3 regions of the Bacillus sp. Hm123 genome follow, and region 2 is predicted to be linked to each of the others. Evidence: riboswitches for the same ligand, from Rfam matches in the RefSeq annotation. Region 2 holds a riboswitch; each other region holds the start of a gene.
What was found. Region 2 has a riboswitch for cyclic di-GMP ahead of ACSVDJ_RS08085 (sensor domain-containing diguanylate cyclase). Riboswitches for the same ligand answer to the same signal wherever they lie in the genome.

Region 1 (7,786 bases), 1.1 Mb from region 2:
TATGCTGAGAATTCATATACAATTGTTCAATTCGTTTTCTCGCTACATCAGGCACAGATTTACCTTCTAAATAGTCATCAACCTCTTCATATGTCACACCAAGAGCCACTTCATCTGGTAGCTGTGGACGATCTTCTTCTAAGTCAGCAGTCGGCACTTTCAAGTATAGATGCTCTGGACATTGAAGTTCCTTTAACATTAATTGCCCTTGACGCTTATTTAAGCGATATAGAGGCACAATATCTGCTCCTCCATCCCCATATTTCGTGTAAAATCCAGTAACCGCTTCTGCTGCATGATCCGTCCCAATCACGACACAGTTTTTCATAGCTGCAATACTATACTGTACCTTCATTCGTTCTCTTGCTTTTTCATTTCCCTTAGCAAAATCACTTAGCTCAACACCTATTTTATTCAGTGTGGCTTCGCTTGCATCAACAGCCGGCTTAATATTCACACCATAGACTTTATCCGGCTTAATGAAAGCAAGAGCATCTTGGCATTCACTCTCGTCGCGTTGTACACCGTATGGGAGCCGAACAGCATGAAATACATATTTATCCGAGCCCGTTTCCCTTCTCAATTCGCTCACTGCCATTTGTGCAAGCTTACCAGCAAGCGTCGAATCCTGCCCGCCAGAAATACCTAGAACAAACCCATCTAGAAAAGAGTGCTTTCTTAAATAAGCTTTCATAAAATCAACACTTTTACGAATTTCTTCTTGCGGATCGATCGTTGGTTGAACTTGTAACTCTTCTATTATTTGCTTTTGCAAATCCATCCTAACCCATCCTCCTCTATTTTGACTCTATTATAACTATCATACCACGTTTCTTACCGCTTGAATCTTTTCGGCAAATGAAAAAAGAGCCAGCATTTTCTCGTTTCTCCAATGAAATGCTGACCCTTTGACTTTATTTAATTTTAAAATGTGAAATTTGTCCTTTTAAATGTTCAGCCATCTCAAGCAGTTGGTTAGCCGTTCCGAGCATTTCTTCCATCGAAGCAGACTGTTCTTCCATCGAAGCAGCCACCGTTTGCGTGTAGCCTGATGTTTCTTCTAATGATTGAACTGTCATATTCGTTGTTGTTAACACTTGTTCCGAGCCAGCTGAGATTTCTTCAACCGTTGCCGCCACAGACTGCATCTTTCCAGTGATGTTGTTAATTAATAAAGAGATTTTTTGGAAAGTATCTCCGGCATGACGGATCGCTACCGTTTCTTTATCAATCTCTTCTACGACTTTAGAAATCGATAACACTGATTCGTTCGAGTCCGCTTGCATTTCATTAATTAACTTAGAAATTTCACTTGCTGAAGTAGCCGATTGCTCCGCTAAGTGGCGAATCTCTTCTGCCACAACAGCAAAGCCTTTTCCATATTCTCCTGCACGTGCGGCTTCAATCGCTGCATTTAAAGCGAGCAAATTAATTTGATCAGAAATATTCGTAATCATTTGTGTAATGTTTCCGACTTCATTGGAGCGTTGATTCATCTGTTGTGTTACTTCCATAGAGGATTTCGCTGATGTATTAATAGCCTCTATCCCTTCAACCGCCTCTTGAATAACTTTGTTTCCTTGCTCTGCTTCTGTGGACGCTTCTAACGTTTCGTCTGTCACATTTACCGTCGATTTAGAAATATCTAAAATACCCTCTGAAATTTCCTGTATCGCCGCTTGATTTTGTATCGCACCACTCGTCACCGTATCGCTATTGGCAGCCACTTCTTGAATCGTCGTAGAAATGTGATTAATGACCTCCGTCACTTGCCCAACACTTTGAGATAAATCGTCTGAAGATGATACGACATGATCCGATGTAGACGCCACATGTTGAAGTGTATCCTTTAATTGTCGCTGCATTTGACTAAAGCTAGTAGCTAATTGTCCAGTTTCATCATTACTTTTAATCGAAATTTCCTTCGTTAAATCCCCGCTAGCAACTAGCTCTGTGAAACCTACCAACTCGTTGATCGGTTTCGAAATCTTCCTTGAAATAAAACGAGAAACGAAGTAACTAACAACACTAAAAAGAACCGACAAACCGATACATATGATCATTAAATTATTCTCTAAATCACTAATGAAATCGGCATCTTCATCTAACCCAAGCACAGAATCCGTGCCTTCAATTTGTAAAAAGGTAGATTTATGCGTGCCATACTCATCTTGATAAAAATCGCTTGTAACTACATCTGTTGTCGTCAAAGCTTTCACTTGATCTTCGGTAAAGGCGAGCGGAGTTAAGTGCTCATCGGCATTCCCAAGTAATAAAATAACTTCCTCACCGTCTACCTTACTCATAATATACACATTTTCTAAGTCAAACGCTTTTTGGAAACTATTCGCTTTGTCTAACAGTTGTGCATATACTTTGCGATCTGTTTTCGCTTCGTTCACCATTTCTGCATCAAAGAGACCATTAAATTGGTGCATTTTCGTCGTTAACCCTTCTTCAAATGCAGGAACAAGATGCTTCTCAATAATGTACTCAGACGTTATAAACAGTACTGAACTGAAGATAACGCTTAATAAAATAATCGGAATTAATATACCCGACATTATTTTTCCATTGATCGTTTTTGGGAATTTAAACATTATAACATTCCTTTCTCCTCAGCAACTAAACTAATTGATGTTCTTTCATTGTAAGAAAATCATTTAAATCTAACTGAAGAATCCGTTTGTTCTCTTCAAAGTCAGGTGCCTTATGGAAAACTACTGCAAACGTAGAATATTCATTAAATGCCATCGGACGATATTCTAAAATTTCCTCAAAGTTCCCCTTAAATGCTGCATGGTCGACCGCTGCAATTGCTTTGCAATCGATGGAAGCATCCACTTCAGCACAGCAAAAGCTATAAATAGAATCGTCCATCTCATTCATAATGCTTTCCCAATCAGGCACTAGTTGTTTGAAATAATGTTCATATACGTTAACACCATAAGCATAAACACCAAGCTCTGTCGTCCCAATGCCAGCAAACCGTAGTGGATTGGCTTCGATCGGTACAATGACTCCTTGACTGTTCATACGTATTTCAATATGTATAGGCGCAGATCGCAACTCAAAGATTGGACCAATATTTTCAAGAAATGTCTCTACTTTTCGTAGCGCCTCTTTCAACACTTGCTTACTTGTGAAATAAATTCGATCGCTCATATCCTTCTCGTGACTGAACATCCGTTTAAAAAGGTTGAGAACAACAGGCTTGCCTTCTTCCGTATAGTAGGCATCAATCGCATACTCATCCCCTTCAATCAGTTCCTCAATAATCAGCGTTTGACTATCGATCACTTCCTTAGGATAGGTACTGCCAGCCATCGACATATCCGTCTTCAGTTTGTTGATTGTATCAATAAAATCTTCCTTTTGGTCAATGCGATACACACCGATGCTAGAATAACCCACAACTGGCTTAATAATGATCGGAAATGGAAGTGTATTGATATCGAGTGTATCTAATTCAGCAAAAGAAAGTTCACGGAAGAAAAATTCAGGAAAATGGGATGTGAGTGTCCTTCTAAATTCAGCTTTGTTTTTTAACGTCGCAGCAAGAGACGTCAGCGGATGATCAGATAAGTATTCATTCAACAAGAATAAACCATTTTCTGAATTAAAGAGAATCGGAGTTTCTGAGCTTGAGAATTCCTGTAAAAATAGCTCCTTTTTCGTTAAAGACAGTTCGGCTTCGTTTGGAATCTCGACGTCATTTACTTTAATGACGGGGATTTGAAGCTCCTTAATAGAAGATGAAAGTAAGTGCGAAACATATGGCTTGTCTAAAATAATCATAAATTGCCCTCCTCAAATATTTTCATTGATGTAAAACCAGTAAACTAGCATGCTATTTGGCGGCCCGGCTATCATAGCTTTCCCCACTTTAGACCCGTAGCTTTGCGTCCCTATCTTTCAATAGGTTTGCCCTTATGAGGGAGATAGTCATAGTGCAATATTCCTCAGTTTAATGAGAATCATCTTCATTATTATACTTCTTAAGAATCATTAATTCCATACTATTTACTAATTCGGCAACGATTGATAATTATTTTATTTTTCCGACTTTTAATACAATAACTTTTCGACAAATTTCATAGTTACCTTAGGAAAGCTCCTTTAAAAATAATAGAAAAGAATAAGTTAGATCTGGAGCACTGATACACTCAATAAAAGCAGCGTCCTCCTAAACAGAAGGGCGCTGCTGTTTATCATATTGTATTCATTTCAGAAACCACATGAAAGCCATGTTGTTTCAATAAGGCAGCTGTTACGCCCTCACCTGCGATCTTCTTTCCAGCAAATTCACCATTGTAAATCATGTGACTGCCACATGAAGGGCTGTTTTCCTTTAACACGACGACAGTGGCACCGACTTCTTGTGCTTTTTCCAGCATTCGATAAGCACCGTTAATAAATTCCTCGGTAACATCTGTTCCTGATTGAGTCACGACTTTCGCTTGACCAGTGAGAACATCCTCGCCATCTCCTCCGATGATTTCAGCAGGCTCTCTCGGAATAGACAGTCCTCCCATTACTTCTGGACAAGCCATCACCGCTTTGCCTTCTTCAAGCAGCTTTTTTAGTGGCTGATGTAAACAATGTGCCCCATCGTATCTGACCGCTTCTCCTGCTAAACAAGAACTAACTAAAATCATCGCGAACCCTCCAGATGTTCCATAAAGTATTCATAATCTCTCTCGACTTGATTCGCATAAGAGAATGCCCAATGCGAAATATAATGAACAAACTCATCCGCATCTTCACCAATGGCTGTTAAAATTTCCTCTTCGCTATGGTACGACAAGATGCCTTCATTAATATCAGCATCCGCGCGCGCATGAACTTTTGCCGTAATCGCTCCCATTTGCTCCACTGTCTCCATCATATCCTCTAAGCTTTTGATCGCTTCAAGCTTTAATTTCTTTTTATAAGGAGAGCGCTCGCGCACATAAAAATCACGCCCATCAATCGTTGCGTAGCCTAAATGTGGATCAGCTTGATGGTGCATTGCTCGCTGCGTCATAATCACACGCTTCCCTTGATGAGGGAAAGCTTCCCAAAATGTTTCGTTATAAGGCATGAAATAAGCTGGAATCGGCAGACGCACTTCTTTCATTTCTAACACCAAGTCATCTAAATCTCCTTGCTGTTGTCCACCTTCTACTAATATATAAAAGCGATCTAATCCAATCGATGCTGTCCCTGACCCATGCTTAAACGCAACATCTTTAATTTCATATTTCGTTTCATCTTCCAATTTCTCAACCGTCTCCAAATATTGAGACCAAACTTGCTCAATGACTGCTTGCTCTTCGTCACTTAATGGCTGAATTTCATCCGACTCAGCAAATTGGCGCTCCTCTTGAAAATAAGTCGTCACTTTACTTAATAAATGCGCCTCACTTCTTTTTTCTAACTTTTTCAATAGCTTACGAATCGCCCCATCGGCTTTTTTCTTCGTCACGAAAAAGGATTCCGGTAAATCCTTGCGATCTCGGAAGCGAACCATTTGTTTATGATACGCCTGCAAATAGGCCTCGATCACATCAATTTGCTCATCGACCCCATATCCTAACTCGCGACAAACGAGGGCGATGCTAACGGACATGCGTAATACATCATATAAATAAGAGCCTAAATAGCCTTCATCGAAATCATTAATATCGAATACGAGCTTGCCTTTTTCATTATGAAACGCACCAAAATTTTCAAAATGCAAGTCCCCTTGAATCCACGTCGGCCGATCTTGCGGCGTATGATATGGGAACCAATGGCTCGCTACATCATAGTAAAATAAATAAGCACTGCCACGGAAAAAGATAAATGGACTTTGCGACATCTTCTCATATTTTGATTGACGACTCTCTTCTGACAGCCCCATAATTTCTTGATCAAACTCGACTAATATTTTCTTCAGCGTGTCCATGCGTAACGTCCGCTTCGTTTGTTTAACACGTTCCCCTAAATTCATCATTCATTCCACCTCTGAATCTTCAGAATATACATCTATCACTATTTTACTGCATTTGTCGATTAATGGCTATTATCCACGATAAAAGGTAGGTAGCTTCAGTTTATGTAAGATCATCCTTTTCGTGTCAGCATCTAACGCATGCCCACTTTTCATAACTAAGGCAGAATAAACAACAATGCCAACACCTACACTAGCAAGAACAATCATCAACGAATCGATATACCGCTCTCCATCTAACATGAAGGCTCCTCCCCATTTCAATAATAGAATACTAGCCATCATCGTGAGGGAGTACACACAAATGAAAAAGAGCTTTTTCAATAAAGCAAGTAGGTGAAGCTTCGTCTGTTTAACAATAATGACAAACATAATGAGATTCGAAACAGAAAAACCAATCATCGTACCAACAATAGCTCCATGCCCTTCAAACAGATGCAAAAGCATAGGATTGAATAGAAGCTTACATCCCACGCCTGCCATCGTCGCGTAAATCGTATTCTTCTGCAAATCTAACCCTTGCAATATCGCCGCGGAAACAGTAAAAACGGCCGCTAATATTGCCACAGGAGCAGATGTGACTAAATAAGGCGAACCTTCTAAAGCAACTTCGAGATTAATATAAATCACTCGAAAAATATCATAAGACAGAACGGCTAATCCGACAGCTGCTGGAATCGTAAATAACAATAGTAGCTGATAAATCTTTGAAATTTGCTGTTTGAGATCTTCTGTTTTTTGATCAACAAACGCTTGCGTAATGGCTGGAATAATACTCAACGCAAGACCTGTCGCCAACGAGATCGGAATCATCATCAGCTTTTGTGCATAGTTAGTCACATAAGCAAACACTGCTTTCGCTTCTCTCTCTGAATAGCCTATTCCCCTCAAAATATCAGCCACCGTATATTGATCTATCAAAGTATATAAAGGAATGGCGACCCCTACCATAACGATAGGAAAAGAATATTTGGATAGCTCTAAAAACATCGCTCTAGTCGTCAAAGTAGTCGGCTTCTTTTCGACAACTACTTTCAATCCATTATACTTTTTCCAAAAATAAACTAAGACGAACACACTTGCTAACGCACCAACGACCGCTCCAAAAGTCGCCACAGCGACAGACCATTTCATCGGCCCTTCCATCACACGAACAACAAAAAAGCTACCTGCTAATATAAACAACACGCGAACAACTTGCTCCATTAATTGCGAATAAGCGGTCGGCTTCATCTGTTGAAATCCTTGAAAGTAGCCTCGTGTAATACTCATCGGCGGCACAATCAACAAGGCAAAGCTTAACGCCCGCATCGTTAATGTTAACGAATCAAGGAAGGATTGACTTGGTTGTTCTGACCGAATCATCAAACTTGAAATGTAAGGAGCTAATATGTACAAAGCTAAAAAACCGATCGCTCCTAACACAACCATCAACAGAAAACTAGCCCGGTATATTTTTCGGCTCGTTTCATAATCTCCCATGGCGTTATATTTCGCTACAAACTTCGATACAGCCATAGGCATACCAGCCGTGGCAAAGCTCAACAATACGCCATACCAACTATACGCAGCAGTATATACAGCGACCCCCTCTACCCCAACTAATAGCTGAAAAGGAAAAAAGTAAATAAACCCTAATATTCTACATATTAATGTAGCACTACTAAGCAACAAAGTCCCCTTGACTATATTTGAATATGACAACACCCTTCATCCCTTCTGTGACTGACTCTATACGTATACATAATAAGTAAATAATACCATTATACAGAAAGTGATTGGAATGTTCTTGTTAAATGGTTCTTTCAATAT
Region 2 (7,786 bases):
CGCTCTAAACCGTTGCCATCTAAATCGCGTTATAAACCATTTTACAGAGTTCTCTAATAAAATAGCAGTCACTAAGGCAAGTATAAAAGGTAGCGAATATGGGATCAAAAATATAATAATTAGTAAAATCGCTACAGGTAAAATCCATTTCTTTAACAAAAAAACATCAACTGCCCTTCTTTCATGACTCGAAAATTCTAACTACTATAATAAACTATTCTCGCCAATAAAGTCACTTTATTTTCGTTAAATTACGAAATCTCATCACACCTTTTTCTTTTTCACATGAACCGTTGCTATTTATCGTTTATAATAATAATAAACGATAATAGGCAAAGCATGAATATAGGGAGTAGAAAATAAGCAATGATGCAAAATCAAGCAAAATACGAAAAGGTAATTAATTACATAAAAAGAAATATTTTTAATGGCGAATGGCCAATTGGCAGCAAAATCCCGAGTCAACGCAAATTAGCTGAACTATTCGGTGTCAACCGCAGCACAATTGTCACAGCTCTTGAAGAACTAAAAGCAGACGGGCTACTAGAAGGGGTAATGGGCAAAGGAACGATTGTGGTCAATAACACTTGGACGTTACTCGCTACCTCTCCCCCTGCTGATTGGAATGAAACCACCGCTTCTAACTGGTTGAAAGCTCACTCATCTTCTAGTGTAGAAGGAGCAACTGAAAACGAAGATCATTTTATTCAACTAAGCAAAGGCGAACTCGCACAAGACATCTTCCCTACTGATCATATGCAACAAGTGATGATGCGACTTGCAGATAATTTAGAACCATTTGGTTACGAGGAACCGAAAGGATTTTTACCTTTAAGAGAAGCCATTAGCGAATATATGAGTCGACAAGGAACGGAAGTGTCTCCGTCCTCTATTTTAATTGTATCCGGTGCCTTACAAGGACTGCAATTGATTTCAGCTGGGCTCTTACATAGAGGGTCAACTATTTTATTAGAGAAGCCTTCCTATTTGTATTCCCTGCAAGTATTTCAATCAGCTGGAATGAAGCTATGTGGATTACCGATGGATCGGGAAGGGCTACATGCAGCAGCCATTAAAAAGCATTACGAAAGCGAACGATCCATTGTTTACACGATTCCTTGCTTTCACAATCCGACGGGAACTCTAATGACCGAACAACGGCGAAAAGAATTACTCGATGTGTGCGAACAATTGCGATTACCTGTGATTGAAGATGATATTTATCGGGAGCTTTGGATTGACACCCCCCCACCTCCTTCATTAAAATCATTAGATCCATATGGTCATGTGCTTTATTTAGGTAGCCTGTCCAAAACATTAAGTCCAGGCCTTCGCATCGGCTGGATTGCAGGGTCAGAACAAGTCATTGATCGATTAGCTGAAATTAAACAGCAAACCGACTATGGTTCAAGTTCCTTGTCTCAAAGAGTAGCAGCGGAATGGATTTCAAGCGGCCTTTACGAAACCCACCTATCTTTCGTACGCGAACAACTAAAGGAGCGCCGAGCAACAACCTTGCATATTCTTGATCAATATATGTCTGACCTTGCAGAATGGGACGTACCATCAGGCGGCTTCTTAATATGGCTCAAATTAAAAGTGAAAATCCCATACAAAGAGCTATATACAAAAGCCTACCAACAAGGTATTCTGTTAAATCCCGGCACTATTTATACAGAAGAATCAACTCAGGCTATCCGCCTCTCTTACGGCTACGCGTCGATGAAGGATTTTGAAAAAGGCATCAAACAATTACGAGAAATTATGTTAGAAAATAGTTAAAAAAGGTGATGTTCATTGGATTTTACAATCAATTATTTATCGTTCTTTGTCGTTCATGTGGACGGCAAAGGTGACGATGCTGTGAAACGTGCCCAGCATTATCAAACGCTCGGTGAAGAAGAGTACGAAAACAATCCACTCAAAGACTTCTTAGATGGTGAATTCACCAAGATTGCTAAACGAAAGGCCGACCGGCACCCGAAAGCTGAACAAGTCCCAACAAAAATCGGTTACTTCACCGCTGAACCCGGACATGATTTAACGTCTAATCCGAACTACAACTTGTTCGCCAAAGCACGTGCTGCCTACTCGGTACTAGAATTCCAAGAAGCAAGCGAGCAATTCGCTACACTCTATACACAAACAAGCGCCGTTAGAGGCGGCGTATTCATCGTCGCTAAAGCGCAGATTAAAAAATACTTTGATGACGCCTTCGTCTTCCTATTAAAATGCGACTTCGAGCCAAAAGTAGCGACCATTACGGACGCTTCTTCGCTCATCCAACATGTCGAACTAGCGATCACAACGAAAAACATGAAGTCGATCCAATACCCATACATGCCCGAAGAAGGCATCGTTGAAGAAGGCGAACTAAAAATTCACCAAGCCTCCCACGCTCGCTATTTCGAGGACTTCTTAAAATACGTCGGCTACGAACAATCGATGCCGGAAATCGTCAAGACCCAAGTCATTGATATGGTACGAGAATACACAATTGAAGAACTAGAAGAAGAAAGCCCAGAATTTCAACAATTTGAAGAAGCGATGGAAGTATGGGCAGACAGTCCGAAGCGAGAACTGCAAGAACGCTTTACGACCGATGAAGTTGTCGAAGCCTCCGCTCGCATGGTTGAGCATACGCCTGAACTAGAGCTGAAGATGAAGCTCGATCATATGAGCGTTAACGCTATGCTTTCTGACTTCGGTGAGTCGGTCCACTTAGCTAAACTAGGCGACCGTTATGTTTTATTAATGGAAGCGGACTCGATTGTGTTTGAAAAAGGCTTTTCGCCGATTGAGTTTCATAAGCCGGATGAACTGCATGAGGTGATTGAGAAGATTGAACGGAAGAATGGGAGAGAGTAAGTACAAGTATATAATTATCTTGATTAATGTGCTCTCCTACTACCTCTAATGATCAACATCAAACGAAAATTCGACACGGACAAACAGTCCATGTCGAATTTTTTAACATACTTTAAGATGATGATACTGGTATGACCCAAACTTTCTGTCGTCATCGACTCACTTGCATTAAATGTTGGCCCTTCTTCTCTCTTTTATTTTGATACATCTTTTTATCAGCTTCAGCAAATAGACTTTCCATTCTTCCTATGGAATGCTTATTAAAAGCATATCCCATTGACATATTGATCTTTAAGTCCTCACTGTTTCTATTATACTCGCTAATTTCTTCAGAAAGTTTTTCACACAAGGATTCTACGTATGTTTTACCTGTATTTATGATAATGATAACAAATTCATCTCCACCAATCCTTGAAACAATCGCATTTCCTGAAAAATATTGATTTAATAGTTTAGCAAATTCTTGAAGTAAAATATCACCTTTTTTATGACCATAATGATCATTCAAATATTTCAAATCGTCCAAATCACATAAGAGCATACCGACAGATGCATCTATATGTCTATTATACTTCTCCATACTCTGTTCAAAAAATTCTCGATTATAAATATTAGTCAAAGCATCATGAGTAATTCTATATTCCAGACTTTGTTGTAATTTTATTTTGTCGTCGATATTCCTCATAATTCCCTGAACTGCTATTAATTCACCATTTTCATAAATAGGCGTCGTATACTCTTCAAACCATTTATAATTCCCTTGCCTATCTTTAAGTCGTTGAATGATTGGTTTACTGTAATCAATGTTACTGCTTACTTTGTTAAGCATAATTTCATAATCATCTGGATGAATCATTTCAAAAGGTGTTTGTGAACTATTGTTGAGCGCCTCTAACGTTCCTTCTCCTAAAAAATATTCAACCGAAGGACTTGTATACCTATGTTTGAACTCTGGCTTTACTTCGTAGTAATAAATAACATCCTTTGAATTTTCCACTAATTGAAATATCCGATTTTTATTTTCAAATTCTGCTTTCCGACTCCTCTTTTTGGATATTAAGTATATTCTGAAAACTATAATTCCTAAAATGAAACCTAGCAAAAAGTGAATAAACCCCATTAGCAATTCCCCTTTTATTATGAGCGACCTCATCTACTTTTATAAAGATACCATTTTAACTTTGTCCCCATAAAAAATAGGCTATTTTATACCAATTAGCCTACTGTTGATCAAGATAAATCGGCAACTGGCTGACATAATCTCACGACTTTAGCCCCTATAGTTTTGCGCCTTCACCTTTCGATGAGTTTGCCTTTACCATTTTTATTTTTCGAACATTTTAAATATAAAAATTTATTGTATTCTATTTAAAATTATACATATCTAATGAAACCATGTCAATATACCTAGGAATAATAACATAATAAATGATACCTTACGTATTAAATACATTCTAAAACAAAATGCGCTGGCGAGAAAAGCTTCTATCTTCTCTACCAACGCATGCTATTGAATATAACGTCACTATTTTTTGGACGGCCCCTTGCTTATTATTTCTCCGGTTTAATATAAGGGACGATTGGTGCAGTAGCTCCTACAGAAGCACCTCGAATAAAATCTTGATTTTCTAAAGCTTTGAAATTTTAGGTTTGGCCAGTCAGCATGACTCCTAAAATTTTCACTTCATCAAACTGTTTATTTTTATTTAATTTGAAAAACTCCTGGATTGCTTGGTGATTACCATTTGCATCATATTGTTTAAGTGCATCAATGAAGCTATCGTACGCTTCTTTTGGCGAATCAGACGGATCAAATCCATAAATCGGCATGCCAGAAGATCCCTTACTTTCGTCTACAATTGGGGATGCCATATACAACCATACAATGTTTAAATGAAAAAAATTAACGATTCGCTTCCCGAGGTGAATCCCTTTATTATTGCTACACATAATAAAAAGCACCAAAATCAAAACCGCTCTAAAGCTTCTTCACTTTGAGCGGTTTTGATTGATTTATTTAACTTTCTCTAATAAGCCCATCTCTAAACAAGTAGCCACAGCCAGCTTTTTAACCCCTTCTCGAAACTGAATTTCAATCATCTCTTCGGTAAGTTGAACAATTTCCCCATTCCCAAACACTCGATGCTTCACCAATTTTCCTACTGCTAAGTCACTTCTGCTTCGGATTGCATTCGGGTTTTGCACGAGCGCTTTCTCATGAGATTTTTCCTCTTTCGGACTGATTATTTTTTTAACGTCCGTGACGAAACGAGATTCGATTGTCCTTTTCCCATCACGCACTCTATAATGAATCAGCTCTAAATGGCGTTTTGCTCGTGTCATTCCGACGTAAAACAGGCGAGTGGCCTCTTCCATTTTCTCTTCTGCCCCTCTTTTGTCGTCATCAGAGGATGGAATCACGCCTTCCACTACATCAATCATATACACATGTTCAAATTCTAGCCCCTTCGCACTGTGAAACGTCGAAAAAGTGACGGCATTTTGCCCTTTTCTTGTTTTAGCCGTTTTTAGAACAGATGCTAAATGCTTGAGCCGCCCTGCAAACTCCTCCATCGTTTCTAACGTGTCGGCAATTTCTTCAAGTGTGTTCAAAATACCAAATAAATATTCCTTACGAAAACCCAGTTGTTCACACGTCTTCTCCAATGCTTTCTCATAACCTAACCGATCTCTAATCACACGGATCGCATGCAATGGCGGCATGCCGCTCATTTGCTGGAACGTTTCTTTGCATGCTTTTAATTGTTTCACTTGATAGTCTTTTAGTTGAACATGATTCAATAAGTTATCAAAAACCGATTCGTTATTACGAATTTGCTTCAGTGCGGCCATTTGCTGTTTACTAATATAGCCATTAAACTTCAGGTGAATTTTTTCTAAAATATCGGGGCGCTTATCGGTAAACGTCATCCGCATGAAGTTTAAAATATCTTCCACGACCCAATGTGAGAAAAAGCGATTGTCCGCATCCTTCATATAAAAAGGAATCCCAGCACGGTCAAACTCATTCATTAACATAATGGAAGAAGAATGATTGCGATATAGAATGGCCACTCCAGCAAGCTGTTCCGTTTTCTTCATTTCTTTTACTAAATATTTCGCTTGATACTTGTAATCTGTTAAATCCTTCACTTTAATCGGCTCAGCGGAGGGATTGGCTGTAAACATATTTTTATCGTAGCGCTGCTTGTTTCGTTTAATAAATTGATTTGCTACATCAACGATCTCTTGAGATGAGCGATAATTTTGCTCCATAAACAGAACGGTAGCACTCGGATAGACTTGCCTAAAATTCAACAAATATGATGGCTCGGCTCCTCGCCAACTATAAATCGCTTGATCATCATCTGCAACCACACAAAGGTTTTTATGCTGTTGGACGAGCTTTTCAATCATCGCATGCTGCACCATCGACGTATCTTGACTCTCGTCTGTCAATACATAATCATATCGACGTTGGTACCGCTTAAGAAGCTCGCGATTCTCTTCAAACACTTCATTAGCAATCGTCAGCATATCATCATAATCAAGTAACAGTTGATGCGTGCCTGTTTTCTTGTAGGACTCATACTCGCGAAAAATCCGCTCAGCTTCTGGAACATCGACTTTAATGGTTGACCATTTGTCCTCAGGAATCATCTTGTTTTTCATAAAACTAATATACGTCGTCAGCTCGTCCATTTGATCTTCAGTAATATGCTCACCGACAATCGACTTGAATAAATTTCGTAAGATGATCTTTTTATGCAATGGGCTTTTATCACCCTCAATCATTTGATATGGTGTTCTCGTTTCACGAAAATGCTCGCGCACAACTTCAAAGGCCAAGCCATGAATCGTAGAAAAATCAACGACTGGAAGGTGAGGAAAAAAACGTTCGAAACGCAACTTCATATCGTGAGCCGCTGCCCGACTGAACGTAATCGCCTTAATCCGCGCCGGAGCTATCCTCTTTTCCTCAATTAAATAACCGATCCGCATAATCATTGTTGTTGTTTTTCCCGATCCTGGAGAAGCCAACAGCAACAGCGGTCCTTCCGTTTGAAGCACCGCTTGTCGTTGCATTTGATTTAAAGAAACACCTAATTCACTTTTCTTGCGAACAAAAAAATCTTCTTTTACCGTCATTTCAGATTACCCTTTCAACCGTTCGAATATTTCTTTCAGTATAACATCAAACGGAGACTCATTCACTTGAACTCTCCCAAATCTCGTTTCATAATTCGAAAATGGTGTGCTTCATGAATAGCTAATAATTGAATCGCTTGAATGAGATTAGGGTGGTTTGCTACTGGGTCTAAAAAGATGATATGTCCAGCAGTCTCCTCATCAATTTCTTCAACAAGCTTTTTGACTCGTCTAGTTTCGTTAACTAATAAATCATTTATATCATCAAATGTTAAATTGAGCCGAATATTATTAGGTGGATTTAATACAAACGGTGCTTTCATACTCTTTTTGCGTTTGTTTCCATATTCTTGATAGATGTCATGAATAGACGTAGCATAGGATTTCTTCCTTACACTTTTCGCGTATAACTTTGTACACGGAATCGTTATATTTGCTGCTACTCGTAGCACCTTCATCATTAAATATAAATGATAAACTGACTCACCAATAGACCATTTATCTTCACTAGGTCTTTCCCACAGTTGATGCATTGTCAAAGATTCGAATGTCGGAAACAGGAATTCTCTCTGTTGTTCAAGAGTATTGAAATGAAGCTCGATACTCTCAGATTTCACCTGGATTCTATCCATTCTAAAAATTCTAAGCGGTTTCCAAACGGATCAAAAGTGTAAAAACGCTTTGCTCCTGGTAACTTATCATCTTCAGTAATAACAACCTGACACGAAACTAAGTGCTCCATCAATTCGGTAATATTTTTCACTTCGAA
Region 3 (7,786 bases), 520 kb from region 2:
TTCTCCATGGATCGAGCGCATGACACAATATATAGCATCTATTCATGAGTCAGCTGTGATTGACAATGAGCAACTTGTGCAAAAGCTAAAGGGTGCCACAATGATGAGGGATTTGCCAGGTATGGCGGATGTGGACTCGTCGTTACTATGGTTTTGTGAGCGCATAAAGAAAGACTTTACTGTGGCGTTGTCAGGTGAATGTGCCGATGAGATATTTGGTGGCTATCCTTGGTTTTATAAAGAAGACATGTTGAAGGAAGAAGCCTTTCCGTGGATGAGATCGCTAGATGAGAGAGAGCAGCTGTTGTTACCACACTGGCAAACGAAGCTTGATTTAAAAGGGTATGTACAAGAAAAATATAATGAAACAGTGAAGGAAACCCCTCAATTAGTTGGAGAAAGTCCTTTGGAAGCAAAGCGGCGGGAAATGTTTTATCTCAACATGATTTGGTTTATGACGACATTGCTTGAGCGGAAAGATCGTATGAGTATGGGGGCAAGCTTAGAAGTTCGTGTTCCGTTTGCTGATCATCGGCTCGTTGAATACGTCTGGAATATTCCTTGGGAAATAAAAATGTTGAATGGGCGTGAAAAAGGGCTGTTGCGTCGCGCTTTAGAGGGAATACTGCCCGATGATGTCCTCTACCGCAAGAAAAGCCCCTATCCGAAAACTCATCATCCAGAATACACAAAAAGAGTAAAACAGCAATTGACAGCGATTATTGAAAACAAAACCTCTCCTTTACTTGAATTACTTTCCAAGCAAAAAATGAAAGAAATCATCGATACAAATGGCTCATCACTGAAAAATCCTTGGTTCGGGCAGCTGATGACTGGTCCTCAACTCATGGCGCATCTCATTCAAACGAATCAATGGCTTAAACACTATCATATTAACATTGTGGACTAAATAGGCGTTGGGGCGAGCTGCCCCAATGCTTAAAAAATGAAAGGGGAATTCGGAAGAAGGGTTAATTGGTTTGGATATGAGCGAAAATGACAGCCCAATTGTGGGTTCGATTGGTGAAAAAATTGAAAGAATTAGGCTGTCAAACATTGTTCGATGTATATGAACGCTACAGGAAGTGAGGCCCCGTCTTAATTACGTATAAGACGGGTTTTTGTTTTGAAAGTAGACAGAATTTTTGCGGAAGTGTCCGTTATTTGTACAGGTGAGTGTCCGTATCAATGAATTTTCCACGAAATATCGTTGGCACGATATTTGCAATTAAGTTAGGTAGTTACGTGAAAAAATTATTGACCGATTGAGCGTGCGTTCATTTTGCAATTAGGAGGGAAAGTAAATGACTCATCGCTATCTGACAGAAGAGCATCAAATATTGCGAGCATCATTTCGGAAGTTTTTAAAGAAGGAAGCCGAGCCTTATTTTGAAGAGTGGGAGAAAAATCGTATCATTCCTCGCGAGTTTTGGAACAAGCTAGGGGAACAAGGTTTTTTATGCCCAGCTGTGGATGAAGAATATGGGGGCATGGATGCTGATTTTGGCTATTCGGTTGTAATTACAGAAGAGTTGGAACGAATCGGGACGAGTTTAGTCGGTGTCGGGTTACATAACGATATTGTCGTACCTTATATCGATTCGTATGGAAATGAGGAACAAAAGGCTCGCTGGTTGCCTAAATGTGTGACAGGGGAGTACATCACCGCTCTTGCGATGACGGAACCTGGAGCTGGGTCTGATTTAGCTAACATTAAAACGACTGCTGTCCGTGAGGGAGATCATTACATTATTAATGGAGAAAAAACATTTATCACGAACGGCATCCATTCTGATTTAATTGTTGTGGCTTGCAAAACGGATACAAAAGTACAGCCGGGATATAAAGGCATTAGTTTAATTGTCGTTGAACGCGATACTCCAGGGTTTAGAAGGGGGAAAAAGTTAGAAAAAGTTGGTCAATGGGCACAAGATACGGCCGAATTAATTTTTGAAGATGCGAAGGTACCGGTCGCCAATTTGCTTGGGCAAGAAGGAAAAGGCTTTTATTACATGATGGACAAGCTTCAGCAAGAACGCCTCATCGTTGCTATTGAAGCAGTTGCCAGTGCGGAAGAAATGTTGGCGCTTACGATAGACTACGTGAAAAGCAGAAAGGCGTTCGGAAAATCGATTAGTCAATTTCAAAATACGCAATTTAAAATGGCGGAAATGGCGACAGAAATCCAAATTGGTCGAACATTTATTGATGATTTAATTGTGAATCATATGCAAGGAAAAGATGTCGTCAATCAAGTGTCGATGGCGAAATGGTGGACGACGGATATGGCGAAGCGAGTAGCGGCTGAATGTATGCAGCTTCACGGAGGCTATGGCTACATGGAGGAATATCCGATTGCTCGTAGATACCGTGACATAGCTGTTCTTTCGATCTACGCGGGAACGAATGAAATCATGAAACAAATTATTGCTAAAAATTTAGAACGATAAAAAGGAGCGTGTCAAGTAAATGAGAGAAGTTGTAATTGTAGAAGGTGTTCGTTCAGCAGTAGGTAGACGTAAAGGAGCATTTAGTCATACGCGTCCAGATGATTTAGCGGCAGCAGTGCTAAAAGGACTCGTTTCTCGGGCCGGAATTTCAGCGGATATGGTCGAGGATGTTATCTTCGGTTGTGTGTCGCAAGTAGGGGAGCAATCCGTCAATATCGCCAGACAAGCTTCATTAATCGCTGGTTTTCCAGTAAGTGTTCCAGGAACAACGATTGACCGTCAATGTGGTTCGAGTCAGCAAGCGGTCCATTTTGCTGCTCAAGCGATTGCAGCAGGTGATATGGATATTGTAATCGCTGGTGGAGTAGAAAGTATGACGCGCATACCGATGTTTTCTAATCGATTAGACGCTGAATGGAGCGAGCAGCTCACTTCTCAGCATGAAATCATTCATCAAGGTTTATCGGCTGAAAGAATAGCTGATAAATGGGAATTAAGTCGTGAGATGTTAGATGAATATTCTTATAATAGTCATCAAAAAGCGTTAAAAGCTCAAGCTGAAGGCAGATTTAATAAAGAAATTTTGCCGATTGAAGTGACGCTAGAGGATGGGTCTAAAAAGCTGATCAGTGAAGATGAAGGTCCTAGACAAGAAACAACGGTGGACATATTAAACGGCTTGAAGGCGGTCTTTAGAGAAAATGGAAAAATCCATGCGGGAAATGCTAGTCAAATGAGCGATGGAGCTGCCGCCTTGTTAATTATGTCTCGTGAAAAAGCGGAGCAGTTACAGTTAAAGCCTCGTTTTCGAATCGTTGCGCGGACGGTTGTCGGCTCTGATCCGACGTTGATGCTGACAGGCCCGATTGACGCAACAGAGAAAGCATTGGAAAAAGCAGGACTAGCGATTGAGGATATCGATTTGTATGAAGTGAATGAGGCATTTGCTTCTGTTCCACTTGCTTGGTTAGCAGATACGGGTGCTAATCTAGACAAGTTGAATGTGAACGGTGGAGCGATAGCTTTAGGGCATCCGCTTGGAGCGACAGGAGCAAAATTGATGATTACGTTAATGAATGAATTAGAACGAACAAAAGGCCGTTACGGCTTGCAAGCGGTATGTGAAGGTCACGGCATGGCGAATGCAACGATCATTGAGCGGATCGATTAATTTTTTACCGCAGACAAGGGGGAATGGAGATGGAATTGAATCAAAGTGTAGCTGTTGTAACGGGTGGAGCGTCAGGTTTGGGGGAAGCGACGGTCAAACATGTCGTGGAGCATGGTGGAAAGGCTGTTATTTTGGATATGAATGAAGCGAATGGGGCCGCTCTTGTGGAACAGCTTGGACATGAACATGTTATTTTCGTCAAAACAGATGTAACGAATGAGACAGAGGTTACACATGCTCTAGATCAAGGGATTAAAGCGTTTGGCACAATTAATGTAGTCGTTAATTGCGCTGGAATTGGTACGCCGAAGAAAGTGCTGTCGAAAGGGAAGGCGGCTAGTTTAAGTGCCTACAATCAAGTGATTCAAGTGAATCTTGTCGGTACATTTAATGTTATTCGTTTAGCTGCAGCGCGCATGGTCACAAATGATGCAAATGAAAAAGGAGAGCGAGGAGTCATCATTTCCACCGCATCCGTGGCGGCGTTTGAAGGTCAAATTGGTCAAGCGGCTTATAGTGCCTCGAAAGGTGGTGTCGTCGCGATGACATTACCAATCGCTAGAGAGTTAGCAAAGGATGGCATTCGAGTGATGGCAATTGCACCAGGGTTATTTGAAACACCGATGTTTAACACGTTACCAGAAGCAGCGCGGGTAGCACTTGGGGCGATGACGCCATTTCCATCACGACTTGGTAGGCCACAAGAATATGCTCAATTAGTGCAGGCGATCGTGGAAAATTCGATGTTAAACGGAGAGGTGATTCGCCTAGATGGAGCGATTCGTATGCAGCCGAAATAAAAATAGCAGAGTTTTATGAAGGAGCTGACATCCATCATTATCGTCAGCTTCTTTTCTTTTGAAAATAAGTTTACAATTAGTAAATTTTCTTTTATATTAATTTCTTTTTATTTACATTTGTAGTAGAAAATATGATATAATTTTCTTAATGAATGTAAAAGGGGGGGGACGAAAATGAAGTCGACTGGGATTGTACGGAAAGTAGATCAGTTGGGTAGAATTGTTGTTCCGAAAGAATTGCGGAAAAATTTGTCGATCGATATAAAGGATGCTATGGAAATTTTTGTGGATGAGGATAAAATCATTTTAAGAAAGTATAAGGCAGAACAGGCTTGTATCATTACAGGTGAAGTGACAGCTGAAAATATCAGTCTATTTGATGGGAAAATCCATTTAAGCCCAAATGGGGTAGAACTGTTAAAGAAAGAATTACAACAAATTGGTGACAATTGATAGCAGGATGAAACATTTACCTCATGGATTTTCGCTATATCGATAAACAATCTCTTATATATGCCGATATAAAGGGTGTAAAAAGGCAAACTTGATGAAAATCAAGGACGCAAAGCTACGGACCTAAGCAGCTTTCGCTGTATGGCCGCCGGGCCGCCATTCTCCTTTTTGAAGTGAGATGGCAACTTCGATGAGGAGATGTTCAGCATGATGGTATTAAGAAAGCTTGTATTCGTATGTATCGCTGTATTACTGTTAGAAAGCGCGGGTTTAGCTATGTTCAAGCAAAATGTGGTGGCAAACGAACAACCGATACGAAAAGCAACATGGCTATGGCATACGAAAGAGATTGTATCTAATAAAGATCAGTTATTAGACTTTATGCAACAAAACCAAGTAACAGATGTCTATTTGCAAATCAATAAGGACATTTCTGTAAGTGCTTACAAAATATTCATTAAACAAGCAAGTGCAAATGATATAAAGGTACATGCACTCGATGGTTCATCATCATGGGTATCTAGTAAAGGACTTGCCTCTCAAGAAAAATTTTTTGCTTGGGTACAGGACTATCAGCTCCAGGCCGCATCTGAAGAACAATTTTCAGGAATTCATTTAGATGTGGAACCTTATTTATATACAGGCTGGAAAAAGCGATATCAACAAACAGTTCAATCTTATCAATCATTACTGATGAAAGCCAATCAATCAGCTCAACAGTTAGGTTTACCGCTCGCTGCAGGTATTCCGTTTTGGTTTGATAAACGATTTTATAATAATCAATTTGGAAAAGGGAAGCTATCTGATTGGGTGATCGCTCATACAGATTCTGTGACAATTATGGCTTACCGTGATCAAGCGTTAGGTTCAAACGGGATCATTAAGTTGGCTCAAAATGAAATCAACTATGCAGCAGCGATGAACAAGAAAGTATCTATCGGTGTAGAAACACTAGCTTCAGGAGAGGGAGAATTTATCACTTTCTATGAAGAAGGACAAGCAGCGATGTGGGAGCAATTACAACTCGTACAGAATTCCTATGAAAAGCTATCCAGCTTTGATGGATTTTCGATTCATTACCTACAAAGCTGGATGAAGTTAAAACAATAAATTTACAAAAAAACGCGGCCAATCAAGCCGTGTTTTTTTGTATGCTGTTTACTTTCCGCAAAACAAGGCTAAACTTCCCTAGTCGAAGAAGCTTAGCACTTATTGAGAAAGCCATTGTGAACGACGAAGAAAAAATGAAGAATTTGTAAAAAGGGATGATCTGCTTAGTATACGAAAGAAGCACCAATGATAATTAACAAAATGAACAAAACGACGATTAAAGCAAAGCCGCCGCCGCCGTATCCGTAACCTTGACCCATGTCTTCACCTCCTTATTGAGGGGGAATAATACATAGTATGAAACACGGGCAAAAATGTTTAGACTTTTACAGCTTGTCTATTGAGAGAATGGGGGTTTTATTTGGTGGAAAAGTATGTAGTCAGATGCAAGTTAGAGGAAAATAAAAAATCCTCCCCTCTACAATAAAGAGGGAAGTGATTGATTTAATGATCAAGCAAAATCATTTCATTTTGCTTCTGTTGAATTTGTAACTTCATTCGTCTTAGCTGTTCTTTTTGCTGAGAATTGGCACTATGACTTAACTTATCAAGGTTGTTAAGGGTCTGTTCGAGCGTAAGCTGTGCTTGGCTATACTCGACATCATTGTCATGTTCTTGAGTGGAAGCCTCTTTATATTGCTGTTCGGCAAATTCAAGAGCGCCTTTGCATTGCTCGATAAAATGTTCTACCGCTTGTCTTGTTGCCACATGAATCATCTCCTCACTCGGAAATTGATGAAATTCATCCTCTATAGCTTTTCCGCTTTTCGTTTGGATTATCAATGGATTTTTTGCAAATAGTATAAGCAGGAGGTGTTTCTCATGGGTAAAAGTAAAAACCGGGGCAACCCAGTAAGCGGTGTAACTCCTCAAGGATACTCTGGTGGAGGCAAAGGAGACACAAGCCCGAAATCTCGCTTAGAAAATATCGCTAAACATAGTAATACGAAAAGATAACAGGAAGAGAGGGTGTCATGCTGAGACACCCTCTAATTTTCATTGTACAAATCACTAATGTAAACTTGTTTATTAAACTAGTTTACATTAGTGATCCCCCATTGTAAAATAAAGTTACTTTCATTGACAGAGGGGGATATGAATGAAAACGAGGGATATTACATACGTTGCTTTATTCGCTGCGGTGATGGGAGCGTTAGGTTTAATTCCGCCGATTCCATTGTCATTTACGCCAGTTCCGATTACGTTGCAAACGATGGGAGTTCTTCTCGCTGGGGGAATTTTAGGTGCGAGGCTTGGATTTTTTAGCATCGTGACATTCTTATTGCTAGTCGCAGCTGGTGTTCCACTTTTGACAGGTGGGCGTGGGGGATTAAGTGTATTCGTGGGGCCGAGCGCCGGTTATTTATTCGGTTATGCGATCACGGCTTTTGCGGTCGGCTATCTGATTTCACGTTTTGAGACAACTACATTCAAGAATATTTTGTTTGTAAACTTAACGGTAGGTATGTTTATGCTCTACCTGTTTGGCATTCCCGTTCAATCGTTTGTGATGGACATTCCGTTAGTAGAGACGATAAAAGTTAGTCTTGTTTTCATTCCAGGAGATGTATTGAAAGCAACATTTGCTTCCTACTTAGTTTATAAGTTGCGGAAGTCACCCGTTATTTCCAGACAATTAGTAAAGGTTAGCTGAGGCACTTAATGTGTCTCTTTTTTATTTTTTGAGTTTTGAGCAATTGAATATTCAGAAAAAATATTGATTATCTATAATGAATGTGATAACTTATTACTCAATTATGAAGTTTAAACTTCTTTAATTAAATAAATGTAGCTTAAACTTC

Region 1: it holds a riboswitch for cyclic di-GMP, as region 2 does, so the genes downstream of both, ACSVDJ_RS02930 (ATP-grasp domain-containing protein) here and ACSVDJ_RS08085 (sensor domain-containing diguanylate cyclase) in region 2, are expected to answer to the same signal.
Region 3: it holds a riboswitch for cyclic di-GMP, as region 2 does, so the genes downstream of both, ACSVDJ_RS05565 (amidase) here and ACSVDJ_RS08085 (sensor domain-containing diguanylate cyclase) in region 2, are expected to answer to the same signal.

Annotation. Positions count from the first base shown of each region.
Region 1 covers NZ_CM200277.1:522,695-530,480, reverse strand. Annotated here, with positions in the region: gene nadE (NAD(+) synthase) at 1-781, opposite strand, end outside; gene ACSVDJ_RS02935 (methyl-accepting chemotaxis protein) at 915-2,600, opposite strand; gene ACSVDJ_RS02930 (ATP-grasp domain-containing protein) at 2,626-3,798, opposite strand; cyclic di-GMP riboswitch class I at 3,854-3,939, opposite strand; gene ACSVDJ_RS02925 (2-thiouracil desulfurase family protein) at 4,212-4,658, opposite strand; gene ACSVDJ_RS02920 (DUF2252 domain-containing protein) at 4,655-5,977, opposite strand; gene ACSVDJ_RS02915 (putative polysaccharide biosynthesis protein) at 6,047-7,678, opposite strand.
Region 2 covers NZ_CM200277.1:1,573,119-1,580,904, reverse strand. Annotated here, with positions in the region: gene ytvI (sporulation integral membrane protein YtvI) at 1-159, opposite strand, end outside; gene pdxR (MocR-like pyridoxine biosynthesis transcription factor PdxR) at 367-1,782, shown strand; gene ACSVDJ_RS08090 (DUF3900 domain-containing protein) at 1,798-2,868, shown strand; gene ACSVDJ_RS08085 (sensor domain-containing diguanylate cyclase) at 3,020-3,988, opposite strand; cyclic di-GMP riboswitch class I at 4,108-4,192, opposite strand; partial or broken gene ACSVDJ_RS08080 (anti sigma factor C-terminal domain-containing protein) at 4,420-4,764, opposite strand; gene ACSVDJ_RS08075 (ATP-dependent helicase) at 4,882-7,017, opposite strand; gene ACSVDJ_RS08070 (DinB family protein) at 7,080-7,634, opposite strand; gene ACSVDJ_RS08065 (VOC family protein) at 7,631-7,786, opposite strand, start outside.
Region 3 covers NZ_CM200277.1:1,053,361-1,061,146, forward strand. Annotated here, with positions in the region: gene asnB (asparagine synthase (glutamine-hydrolyzing)) at 1-910, shown strand, start outside; gene ACSVDJ_RS05545 (acyl-CoA dehydrogenase family protein) at 1,305-2,450, shown strand; gene ACSVDJ_RS05550 (thiolase family protein) at 2,470-3,621, shown strand; gene ACSVDJ_RS05555 (3-hydroxyacyl-CoA dehydrogenase) at 3,651-4,421, shown strand; gene ACSVDJ_RS05560 (transcriptional regulator AbrB family protein) at 4,596-4,874, shown strand; cyclic di-GMP riboswitch class I at 4,949-5,035, shown strand; gene ACSVDJ_RS05565 (amidase) at 5,082-5,984, shown strand; gene ACSVDJ_RS05570 (YjcZ family sporulation protein) at 6,149-6,244, opposite strand; gene ACSVDJ_RS05575 (YtzC family protein) at 6,429-6,692, opposite strand; gene ACSVDJ_RS05580 (small, acid-soluble spore protein L) at 6,807-6,941, shown strand; gene ACSVDJ_RS05585 (biotin transporter BioY) at 7,084-7,638, shown strand.